Sandaracinus amylolyticus: one gene and its partner. The protein of the gene in region 1 interacts with the protein of each later gene in a pairwise test. Links are inferred from orthologs where the notes say so. Each region holds a gene or a part of one and is shown on either strand. Other genes may lie near its edges.

The links. The genes of interacting proteins can lie anywhere in the genome.
Region 2: the proteins of DB32_RS13770 (region 1) and glnD interact in binary tests that used the Escherichia coli proteins (3 or more experiments, as listed by UniProt). The link is inferred for Sandaracinus amylolyticus from one-to-one orthologs.

Annotation. Positions count from the first base shown.
Region 1 is NZ_CP011125.1:3,278,245-3,284,198, forward strand. What follows is about bases 1-2,690. They hold DB32_RS13770 (P-II family nitrogen regulator), read right to left. Parts: upstream 1,670-2,690; coding sequence 1,331-1,669; downstream 1-1,330. Other genes in these bases: glnA (type I glutamate--ammonia ligase), read right to left, coding at 1-1,255; DB32_RS13775 (hypothetical protein), read right to left, coding at 1,852-2,427; DB32_RS13780 (hypothetical protein), read right to left, coding at 2,471-2,690. Outside these bases: more of DB32_RS13780, read right to left, coding at 2,691-3,217; DB32_RS13785 (RNA polymerase sigma factor), read right to left, coding at 3,214-3,792; DB32_RS13790 (hypothetical protein), read right to left, coding at 3,849-4,958; DB32_RS49510 (hypothetical protein), read left to right, coding at 5,088-5,954. UniProt on the Escherichia coli protein: P-II indirectly controls the transcription of the glutamine synthetase gene (glnA). P-II prevents NR-II-catalyzed conversion of NR-I to NR-I-phosphate, the transcriptional activator of GlnA. When P-II is uridylylated to P-II-UMP, these events are reversed.
Region 2 is NZ_CP011125.1:4,921,932-4,927,795, forward strand. The notes cover bases 973-4,311. They hold glnD ([protein-PII] uridylyltransferase), read right to left. Parts: upstream 3,939-4,311; coding sequence 1,173-3,938; downstream 973-1,172. Other genes in these bases: DB32_RS20915 (tetratricopeptide repeat protein), read right to left, coding at 973-1,094; DB32_RS20925 (N-acetylmuramoyl-L-alanine amidase), read right to left, coding at 4,107-4,311. Also shown: DB32_RS20910 (SDR family oxidoreductase), read left to right, coding at 1-71; more of DB32_RS20915, read right to left, coding at 75-972; more of DB32_RS20925, read right to left, coding at 4,312-5,804.

The sequences.
Region 1 (5,954 bases):
CCGTGAGCGCCTCGCTGAGCGAGCCCGGAACGTGCGGGACGTTCTTCAGCTCCTCGGGCGAGAGCGAGTAGATGTCCTTGTCGAGCGGATCGCCCGGATCGATCTTGTTCTGGATGCCGTCGAGGCCCGCCATGAGCATCGCCGCGAACGCGATGTAGGGGTTCGTCGACGGGTCGGGGAAGCGCACCTCGATGCGCTTCGCCTTCGGCGACGTCGAGTACATCGGGATGCGGATCGACGCCGAGCGGTTGCGCGACGAGTACGCGAGGTTGACCGGCGCCTCGTAGCCCGGGACGAGACGGCGATAGCTGTTCACCGTCGGGTTCGTCAGCGCGCAGAGCGCCGGCGCGTGCTTGAGGATGCCGCCGATGTAGTGGAGCGCCATCTCGCTCATGCCCGCGTAGCGGTCGCCGGCGAAGAGCGGCTTGCCCTCGCGCCAGATCGACTGGTGCACGTGCATGCCCGAGCCGTTGTCGCCGTAGAGCGGCTTCGGCATGAACGTCGCGGTCTTGCCCGCCATGCGCGCGCTGTTCTTCACGACGTTCTTGAACCAGAGGAGCTGGTCCGCCATGTGCGTGAGCGACTGGAAGCGCATGTCGATCTCGCACTGACCGGCCGTCGCGACCTCGTGGTGGTGCAGCTCCACCTCGATGCCGACCGCCGTGAGCATGCGCGACGTCTCCGTGCGCCAGTCCATCAGCGTGTCGTTCGGCGCGCAGGGGAAGTAGCCGCCCTTGTAGCCGATCTTGTGGCCGAGGTTCGGGCCCTCGTGGCGGCCCGTGTTCCACGCCGCCTCGATCGAGTCGAGCTCGTAGAAGCCGCCGTTGTTCGCGACCTCGAACTTCACGTCGTCGAACACGAAGAACTCGGCCTCGGGGCCGAAGTACGCCGTGTCGCCGATGCCCGTCTGGCGGAGGTAGCTCTCGGCCTTCTGCGCGATGTAGCGCGGGTTGCGCGAGTAGGGCTCACGCGTGATCGGGTCGACGACGTCGCAGATGAGCACGATCGTCGGCTGCTCGGTGAACGGGTCCATCTGCGCGGTCTTCGCGTCCGGCAGGAGCAGCATGTCGCTCGCGTTGATCGGCTGGAAGCCGCGGATCGACGAGCCGTCGAACCCGAAGCCGTCCTCGAACGCACCCTCGTCGAGGCGCGCCGCCGGGACGGTCGTGTGCTGCCAGACGCCGGGGAGGTCGCAGAAGCGCAGGTCGACCATCACGGCGTTGTTCTTCTTGGCGAGCTCGATTGCCTTCTTCACGTCGCTCATAAGTCGGTTCTCTCTCTCCGGGTCTGGTGCTCTCTGGAGCGGATGCTGCGGGGCTCGGGATCAGGCTCAGACGGCGTCCTCGCCACGCTCGCCGGTGCGGATGCGGACCGCCTCCTCGACGTGGAAGACGAAGACCTTTCCGTCGCCGATGCGGCCCGTCTTGGCCGAGCGCTCGATCGCCTCGAGCACCGGCACGACGAGCGCGTCGGGAATCACGACCTCGATCTTCACCTTCGGCACGAAGTCGACCACGTAGGCGGACCCGCGATAGACCTCGCGCTTGCCGCCGGTACGGCCGAAGCCTTTCACCTCGGTGACGGTCATGCCCTTGACGCCGACTTCCGCGAGCGCGTCCTTCACCTCGTCGAGCTTGAACGGCTTGATGATGGCCTCGACCTTCTTCATGGCTCGTCTCTCTCCGGTGGGGCGCATGCGCTATGAACGTGGTTTGTTTCGGTTACGTTTCGGCGCCGTAAATAGGCGACCGGAAGGTGCTTCGTCGAGCCGAACGTAGGGACACGTTCGATTTGAGTCGCGCCTGATACGTGAAGAAATGCGCGGGATCTGCGTGTCGCAGACGCGCTCGCTCACGGGATCCAGGTCGCGTGGAAGATCGGGCCCTGAGCGCCCGGCTCGGCGATGACGCGCACTTGATCCCGGCCCGCGAGGCGGAGCACGGACTCGATCGCGATCCGGATGCCGCGCGTGGAGAACTCGGGGATGTCGGGCCAGCCGACGACGCGGATCTCCGCACGGCCGGGGCAGACGACGAGCGGCACGAGCTCGCCGCGGTTGAGCGCGCGCGCGTAGATGCGCGGGGTGCGCGCGACGAGCGCCTCGTCGGTCGTGAACCGGAGGAGCAAGCGCCAGAGCGTCGTGAGCGTGCGCTCGACGGCGGTGCGCGAGACCTGCTCGTGGAGCTCGACGGGATCACGCGCGAGCTCGATCGCGGCCGCGTGCATGACGTGCTCGGCGGTCGTCACGCGCGGCCACGACACCGCGGACGTCTCGTCGTACTCGCGACGCGCGTCGGGTGGGAGGCGATCGAGCGCGCGGGCGAAGCGCGCCGGCCCGCAGATCTCCTGCAGGATGCGCCGGTGCTCGAGGACGAGCGCGCCCGACATGCACGCGATCGACGCCGACGGTGCCCCCGTTCCGTCCATGCGCGGATGCTAGCCGCCGCGGGATCGCCGCGGCAACCGAGGGTCACTGGATGGGTGCGGCGCCGCACGAAGCGCGCACGCGAGCCGCGTGCATCGAGCGCGGGTGCGCGGCGAGGAAGCGGTCGGCCTCGGTGCGCGCGGCCGCGGTGAGGCCCGCTTCGCAGAGCGCGAGGACGCGGGTCGCAGCGCGCTCTTCGCGCAGCGCGCCCTGCGGGAACCGCGCGGCGTGATCGTCGAGGAGCGCGAGCGCGCGCGTCGCGTCGTGCGCGCGGAGGGCGCGGTGGGCTTCGCGGAGGAGCGCGGTCTCGGCGAGCAGGGCATCGCGGGCGGGCCCGGTGGCGCGCGGCTGCACGCGATCGGGGGACGCGGCGCGCACCGGCGCCGCTCGCTCCGGTGCGGGCGGCTCCGGCGCGGGCTCCTCGGTCGCCGGCTGCTCGGGCGCGTCGATCGGCGCGAGGTGGACTTCGGGCAGCGGATCGACGGGCGCGTCAGGCGCGACCTCGCGGCGGGGCGACGGCGCGTCGCGCGACGCGATCACCGCGATCGCGGCGCCGCCGACCACCGTCGTCGCGAGCGCGGCGGCGGCCACGATCTTCCACGCGCTCCATGCGGCGACCGCCTTCGCGGCGGTCGCGCTCGCCGCCGCTCCCGACACCGCCGTGCCGGCGACCGCACCGCCGGCGATCGTCGCCGCGACCGCACGGCGCAGGCGCGCGCGCTCCTCCGCGCTCGGACCGAGGCCCTCGCGCGCTGCATCGATCAGCGAACGATCGATCTCGCGCTCGCTCACGGCTGCCTCCATTCGTCCTTCGCGCGGAGGCGCGCGAGGTGTCGGTCGTACTCGCGGCGCGCGAGGCGCAGGCGCGAGTAGACGGTGTTCACGTTCACCTCGAGCGCGGACGCGATCTCGGGAACGGGCATCTGCTCGATCTCGGCGAGCACGAAGACGGTGCGCTGGTCCTCGCCCATCGCGGCGAGGATCTCGCCGAGCAGGCGGACCGCCTCGGCGCGCGCGACCTCTTCGTGAGGGCCCGCGCTCGTGACGTCGACGACGTCGTCGGGGAGCGCAGCGTGATCGTGCTTGCGGCGGAAGCGACGACGATGCTCCTGGATGACGCGCACGAGGATGCGCGCGAGCCAGGTGCGAATCGCGGCGCGGCCTTCGAACTCGGGCAGGCGTCGGTGCACGACGACGAACACGTCCTGGAGCACGTCGTCGATCGCGGTGGCGGGCACGCCGAGGGCGCGCGCGCTGCGCCAGAGGAAGTCGACGTGCGCGTCGTAGACCTCGTCGAACGAGGGCACGTCCGCCGGCGTGGTCGCGGGCTCCGCGACGTCGACCGGATGCGCGCTCGTGGCGGACACGAAGGCCATGCTCGCACGGACAATGTCCGCGGCGCGGCGCGCCCGTCACACGATCTTCAGGGGAGGCGGATCAGCGCGCCGAGCCCGAGGACCGCGCCGACGTCGGACGCGCGGTGGACGCGCCGTGGCGCTCCGTCGAGCTCGAGATCGAAGGTCGGCGCGACGAACGGGATCTGGAGCTCGGCGAGCACGGTGATCGCGAGCGGTCCGACGACCCACACGCGCGCTTCGCCGCCGACGGCGAGCGCGGCCCAGGGCGCAGCGCCCGAGAGCACGATCGGCACGGCCTCGCCGCGGCCCCACATCGCGCCGGCTTCGACGGCGAGGCAGGGCGCGAGCTCGAGCAGCGGAGGTGCGGCCTCGAGCGCGAGGCACGTGCGGAGGCGCGCGGCGGCGAGCCCGAAGCTGCCGCCGCGCGGGTCGTCCTCGGCGAGCCGCGCGCGTTGCTCGGCGAGGAACGAGCCCGACGCCCAGAGCTCGAGCGCGCCTCCCGAGAAGAGACCGAGACGCACGCCGAGCGAGACCATCGCGCCCGGCGACACCGACGGAACCGGACCGATGCCGAGGATCGCGTGCGCGCTGGCGACGAAGCGCACATCGAGCGGCGTCGACGGCGTCGTGGGCGGGGGTGCGGCCTCGGGCTCGGGCGCGGGCTCGGCGACGTGGGGCCGCGGCGACGACAGCGCGTCGGCAGTGTCGGACGGCTCGCCGTTCGCACGCTCGGTCGCGGGCTGGGTCTCGGGCGCGGGGTCGGTCTCGGGCTCGGTCTCGGGCTCGGGCTCGGCCTCGCTCTCGTTCGCCGCGACGGCCTCGGGATCGATCGCCATCGCGATCACCAGCGCCGCGGCCTGCGCGAGCCCTTCGCACGACGTGCCTCCGATCGTGCGCGCGCCTTCGCCCTCGGGCGTGCTCGTCTCGATCTCGAGCTCCAGCTGCGTGCCGCGCCGCACGATCCTCGCGCGCACGCGGATCGTCGCATCGCGCCGTGCGTGCGCGCCGAGCAGGCGATCGACCTCGCTCGCGACCGCGTCGCGAGCGGGACAGCCCACGGGCGCGCTCCACGTGAGCACGTCCGCGCTCGTTCGCTGCGCGTGCGCGCACGGCGCCGTCGCGCCGCCGAGCACGATCGCGAGCACGAACGTCGACCCCCACCAGTGCGCTCGCATCCCCCCCTGCGCCGCGAGCCGGTATGCCCTCGTCGTTCGCCCGGCGCAACGACGTGCACTTCGTGTGACGGGCGCGGCGGCTCGCGGTCATTGGCCCCTCAGAGCAGCTTGGGAGGACGAATGACGCGTATGACGAATCGGTGGGCGACGTGGCGCCCCGCGCTCCTGCTCCTGGCGCCCGCGCTCATGGGCGCGCGCGGTTGCGGCGATCCGGTGCCGATCGGAGGGACCTGCGATCCCGCGGATTGCGGCTCTGCATCGGGTGCGCCCGCGATCATGTGCTCGGATGGCTCGCTCGGCGGCAACACCGGGCGCTGCATCGCCGCGGCGGACGGATCGCAGTGCACGTGGGAGTTCCGCGACTGCCCCGATCCCGATCCCGCCGAGTGCACGCCGACCGCCGACGGATCGACGCGGCTGACCATCGAGCAGTGCGAATCGTGCGGCGGGTTCGTCGTCGGCGATCCCGGTGACGGGCGCACGCACCGCGCGGACTTCCGGTGCCCCGACGGCACGCCCTCGATGGGCTCGGTGAGCTTCGGCATCGAAGGCGGCGCGTGCTGCCGACAGCCCGACGACACGTGCGCGAGCAGCGAGTGCGGTGCCGCGCCGGACGTCGCGACGTGGATCTGCGAGGACGGACGCGTCGGTGGCTTCACCGGTCGCTGTCTGCGCGACGCCGCCGGCGCGTGCGGCTGGGAGATCGTCGACTGCCCGCGCGGCGACGCGTGCGAGCCCGCGGAGTGCGGTCCTGCGCCCGGTGCGCCCGCGATCACGTGCCCCGACGGATCGATCGGCGGCAACACCGGCCGCTGCCTGCGCGCGGCGGACGGCACGTGCGGCTGGGAGCACCGCGAGTGCCCGAGCACGGTCGCGTGCGGCGGCCTCACGCCCGAGCCCGTCGACTGCGGCGAAGGTCGCTATTGCGCGTGGACGCTCGAGAACATGTGCGGCGCGTTCGACGCGCAGGGCGTGTGCCGCGATCGTCCGGACGCG
Region 2 (5,864 bases), 1.6 Mb from region 1 along the record:
GCATCGACGAGCTCACGCTCGCGACGAGCGGGTCGTTCGTGCACGCGAGCGGGACGCCGATCCCGTTCTGACGATCAGCGCTGGGCGCGCACGTGCTCGAGTCGGGCGCGCGCCTGCGCGGCCTCGGGCGCGTCCGGGGCCATGCGCAAGAACGTCTGGTACTCGGTCGCGGCGTCGCGCCAGGCCTCGCGCGCGGCGAGCATGTTCGCGAGCACCCAGTGCGCATCGGGATAGCTCGGCTCGTCGCGGATGATCTCGCGGATGCGCGCTTCGGCGGCCTCGCGCTGGCCCGCGGCGTACTCCGCGAGCGCGAGCTCGGCGCGCAGCGCGGGCGGCGCGGGTGCGTCCTCGGCGGCGATCGCCTCGCCGAGCGCGCGCACCGCGAGGTCGGCATCGCCGGCGCGGCGCAGCCCGTTCCCGATCGCCGCGAGATCGGCGCGGCTTCCTTCGGCGAGCGGGAGCGCGCGGCGCAGCTCGATCAGCGCCTGATCGCGCTCGCCGCGCGAGAGCAGGATCATCGCGAGCGCGGTGCGGCTCGCAGGGTCGCGCGGCGCGAGGCGCATGACGGTGCGGTACTCGTTCTCGGCGCCGGCGTCGTCGCCCGCGTCTTCGAGCGCGAGCGCGAGGTTGAGGTGCGCCGACGCGAGCCCCGGACGCGCTTCGACCGCGCGGCGCAGCATCGCGATGCCCTCCTCGCCGCGCTCGGTGTCGCGGAGCAGCGCGCCCAGGTTGTTGAGCGCTTCCGCGAACGTCGGGTCGACCTCGATGGCGCCGCGGTACGCGCGCTCTGCGGCCGGCAGATCCTCGCGCATCTCGTGGGCGAGACCGAGGTCGAGGCGGGCGCGCACGTCGCGGGGATCGCGCTCGATCGCCGCCTCGAGCAGCGGCACCGCGCGATCGGGCTCGCCCTGCGCGATCAGCTGCTCCGCCTGCGTGACCTCTTCGCTCGCGGGTGGCGCGCGGCGCGCGGCGGCCTCGTCGTCGAACTCGATCGGCTCCTCGCCGCCGCTCGACGTCGCGCCTCCGGCGCTGCTGCCCCCGCCACACCCGAGGAGCACGAGCACGAGCGCGCCGGACCTGAGCGTTCTCCGCATGCGGCCTCTCTATCTCCTGACGCGGCTTGCTGTCGAGCCCGCGCCGGACGAGATGAGACGCGCGACGACGAAGAACGATCAGCGCGCGTCGCGCTCGGCGAGCGCGTCGATCGCGGCGCGCAGCGCGTCCTTGAGCGCCGCGACCCGCGCGCCGTCGCGCAGCTTCGCGCCGCGCTCGTCGGTCACGTAGAACACGTCGGCGACACGCTCGCCCTCGGTCGTGACCTTCGAGAGCGCGATCGAGAGCCCCTGCTCGTGCAGCGTGCGCGCGATCGCGTGGAGCAGACCGACGCGATCGCGCGTGAACACGTCGATGACGGTGAAGCGCGGCGAGACGTCGTCGTCGACGAGGATCTCGGTCTTCACGGCGGGCATGTGCTTGCGCGCCCACGCGGGCGGCGCGGCGCGGCGCGCGAGGAGATCCTTCGCGCTCACCCGACCGGTGACGAGATCCTCGAGATCCTTCTGGATGCGCGAGACCAGCTCGCGATCGACGGGCTCGCCCTCGGCCGCGCCGGTGCGGCGCACCTGGAACACGTCGAACGCCTCGTCGTGCGAGCCCGCGCGCGGCCGCGTGTGGATCTGCGCGGTCGTGATGTCGAGCCGAGACGAAGCGAGCACCGCCGCGACGTCGGCGAGCAACCCGGGACGATCGTCGGTGACGACGACGAGCTCCGCGACCTCCTCGCTCGGGCCCGGGCGCAGCGCGACGTGCACGGTGCGAGCATCGCGATCGCGCACGACGCGCGCATGCGCGCGAATGACGTCGACGGGGTTCGCGAGCACGTACCGATCGGGCATCGACGCGAGGAACGACTCGAGCTCCGCCTGCCGACCGTCCCCCACGAACCCGACGCGCACCTGATCGCGGATCGCGTCGGCGCGCTTCTCGCCCTGCTCGCCGCCCTGCCCCGCCGGCGCCTCGAGCCACGCGGCGGTCGCGAGGTAGAGGTCGTCGAGCATGCGCGCCTTCCACGAGGTCATCGCATTCGGGTTCGTCGTCGAGAGATCCGCGACGGTGAGCACGTAGAGATCGCGCAGCCGATCGAGCGTGCCGACGCGACGCACGACCTCGGCGATCGTGTCGGGATCCGTGATGTCGCGACGGAGCGCCCAGTGGTAGAGGCTGAGGTGCTCTTCGACGAGCCAGCGCACGTGGAGCACGTCGCCCGGCGTGAGCCCGAGGCGCTCGCCGATCGGCACCGAGAGCTGCGCGCCGATCGTCGCGTGGTGCCCGCCGCGTCCCTTGCCGATGTCGTGCAGCAGCACGCCGAGGAAGAGCGTCATCGGGCGCGGCACGTCCGCCGCGAGGCGCGTCGGCATCGGGAGATCGCTCGCGTGATCGCCGCGCATCAGCGCACGCAGGCGATCGACCGCAGCGACCGAGTGAACGTCGACCGTGTACACGTGGTAGACGTCGTGCTGCACGCGGCCGGTGACCGGCTCGAACTCCGGGATCATCGCGAGCAGCACGCCGACCTCGTGCAGCTCCGCGAGCATCGAGCCGCGACGCACCGGCGCATCGCCGACGTGCGTCAGGAGCTCGAGGAAGAGATCGGCCGCCTCGCGGCTCGCGCGCAGGCGCTCGCACCACACGGGATCCGCGGCCGCTCGCGCGATCGCATCGCGCGCGAACGCGTACGGCGGGAGGTTGCGGCGGACCACCTGGCGATACAGGCGCAGCGCGAGCGCGGGGTCGCGCTCGAGCGCTTCCGACTCGCGCAGCGTCACGTGCCCGTCGAACACGAGCACACCGCCGCCGAGCTCCTCGAGCGGCGCGGGGGCCTTGCGATCGTGGTGGCGAGCGCGCGAGAGCATGCGCTCGACGCCGGTCTCCACCACGCGCGCGTGGCGGTAGTACGTCTGCATGAACTGCTCGACGCCGAGCGAGACTCCGTCGTCGACGAAGCCCATCTGCGCCGAGACGTCTTCCTGATCTTCGAACGTGAGGCGGTCGTGGCGGCGACCCGATCCGCCGTTCTGCTCGCCGCGCGCGTGGAGCAGGTTGCGGACGCGCCAGAGCAGCTCGCGCGCCGCGTCGAGCTCCTGCGCCTCGCGATGGAGCAGCACGCCCTGCGCGACCGCTTCCTCGAGCGAGCGCGCGGCCCAGCGCACGTTCGCGGTCCAGAGGATCACGTCGAGATCGCGCAGGCCTCCGCAGCCGTTCTTCACCTCGGGCTCGAGGAGGAAGCGCGATCCGCCGTAGCGCTCGTGGCGCGCGTCGGTGTCGGTCGCGAGCGCGGTGAGGATGTCGCTCATCGCCGGCTCGAACACGTGACGGCGCGCGCCGCGCAGCAGCTCGTCCACGAGGCTCGCGTCGCCCGAGACGCGCCGCACGTCGAGCAGGGTCGTCGCGGTGCGCAGATCGTCGCGCGCGAGCGCGAGCGTCTCGTCCACGCCACGCACCGCGTGGCCGATCTCGAGGCCGAGATCCCACAGCGGATAGAGCAGCGCCTGCGCGACGAGCGCCGCGCCGGGATCGCCGGGATCCTCGCAGAGCACGACGACGTCGAGATCGCTGTGCAACCCGAGCAGGCCACGCCCGTAGCCGCCGACCGCGAGCAGCGCGGTGCGACCCCGAGGCCCGCGACCGTGGGTCTTCGCGGCAGCGATCGATGCGCAGTAGAGCGCGCTCAGCAGGCCGTCGAGGATGCGCGCGTGCATCGACGCGACGCGCACACCGCTCTCGCCGCGACGTACCATCTCGGCGAGGCGCTCGCGATACGTCGCGCGATACTCCTCGCACGTCTTGCCGAGCCCGGGCGCGAACGTGGCGAGGTCGAGCGAGGGAGCGGGACCTCCCGGGCCCCGCCCCGAGAGCGACGAACGCGCGCCTTCGGCCATGAGGCCGAAAGTATTCGGCGCGATTCATTCCCGTGCAAACATCGGACGGCGACGAATTCGACGGCTCGCTGCGCAGCCAGCGCCCGTCCGTGCCCGCGCCGGCTGCTTCGCGAGCTCTCTTGTCACATCCCGAGTTCGGGACTGGAATGCCTGTCCATCCGTCGAGGATCAGCGCCCTTCGACCCAGCGCACGATGCCCTCCGCGATGCCGTCCGCGAGCGCGCCTCGGTAGCGATCGTTGCGCAGCGCGTCGGCCTCGTCCTCGCGCGTCATGAACGACGCCTCGACGAGCACCGCCGGCATCGTCGCGCCGACCAGCACGTAGAACATCGCGCTGCGCACGCCGCGATCGTGGAGCCGCGGGAGCACCGTGCGACCGCCGGCGAGCGTGCCCCGGTGGATGCGCTCGGCGAGCGCGCGCGACGTGGCGACCTGCTCCTCGCGACGCAGCCCCGCGAGGATGCGCGCGAGGCCGCCGACCTCCGCGGTGGTCGTTCCGTTCTCGCGCGCGGCGAGGCGCAGCGCCTGACGATCGTTCGTGGTGTCGAGCACGAACGTGGTCACGCCGCCGTGGTCGACGGACTCGTCGGCCGCGTTCAGGTGGATCGAGACGAACGCATCGGCGGACACCGCGTTCGCCATCGCAGCGCGCTGCTCGAGCGAGACGAACACGTCGCGGTCGCGCGTGAGCACGATGCGCACGTTCGGCAGGCGACGGCGCAGCACGTCGCGCACGCGCATCGCGAGATCGAGGACGATGTCGGCCTCGCGCATCCCGAACGCGCGCGCGCCGTAGTCGTCGCCGCCGTGACCGGGATCGATCAGGATGAGATCGACGTCGCGCGCCGCGCCGGTCGTGGTCGCAGCGCCGGGCTCGCCACGCGTCACGTCGATCACGACGCGGAACGGCTGCGGCAGCAAGAACACGCGCGCGCCCGTGCCGGGCTCGAGGTCGAGCACGACTCGCGTCCGGTCGTCGCGCCGCGCGTGGCGGATGCGCGCGAGGCCGGCCGCGCCCACCGGGATCGTCGAGGGCAGCGCCGACGCGGGCGTCGTCGATGCGAGATCGATCGCGACACGCGCAGGGAGCTCGCCCGCCGCGGGCAGATCGAGACGCTCGTACGCCGCGACGCGATCGAGCGCGAGCACGACGCGCACGCTGCGTGCCTCGCGATCCTCGTGGCCGTAGACGACGATCGACTCGAGCGTCGCCGGCTCCCCCGAGATGGTCCGCTCGGCAGCCCACGCCTCGAGCGCGTCGCGCGGAGGCTCGGGATCACCAGCGAGGCCGATGCTGGGATCGTCGGCGTTCGGATCGGCGTCGATCGCGGCGAGCAGCGCGCGATCGGGACGATGCCCCTCGAGCGCGCCGAGGATGCGTCGCGCCTCGAGCGCGCACGCTTCGTCGGTCCAGCGCCGCGACGCGCGGTGCGCGACGAGATACGCCGCGGTGGGATCGACCGCGTCACGCGCCTCGAGCCGCGCGAGATCGATCGCGGCGTCGCACGCACCGGGCACGTCGCGTCGCAGCGACGCGTCGGCGAGCAGGGCACGAGCGCGCGCGAGCCCGTCACCGTCGGGCTCGCGCAGCGCACGGACGCGCGCGAGCGACGCCGCACGTCGCGCGGCACGCACGCCCTGCTCGCTCGCACCGGCGCGCGCAGCCCACGCGTCCTCGATCGCGCGGAGCCGATCGAGCGGGATGCCCATCGCGTCGAGCTCGCTCACCTCGGGCGGCGACGCGCGCCCGGAATCGCGCGGTCCGGTATCGACGTCCGTCTCCGCGGGCGCGCCGCACGCAGCGACGAGCAGCGCGAGCATCACGCTGTTCAGCCACGAGCGTCGCGAGTAGCATCGCGGGCTCACGGGGTGGACGCTGCGGGCGCGGTGCACGGGCTCGTCTCGGTGTGTGTCGCGGTCTCGCCC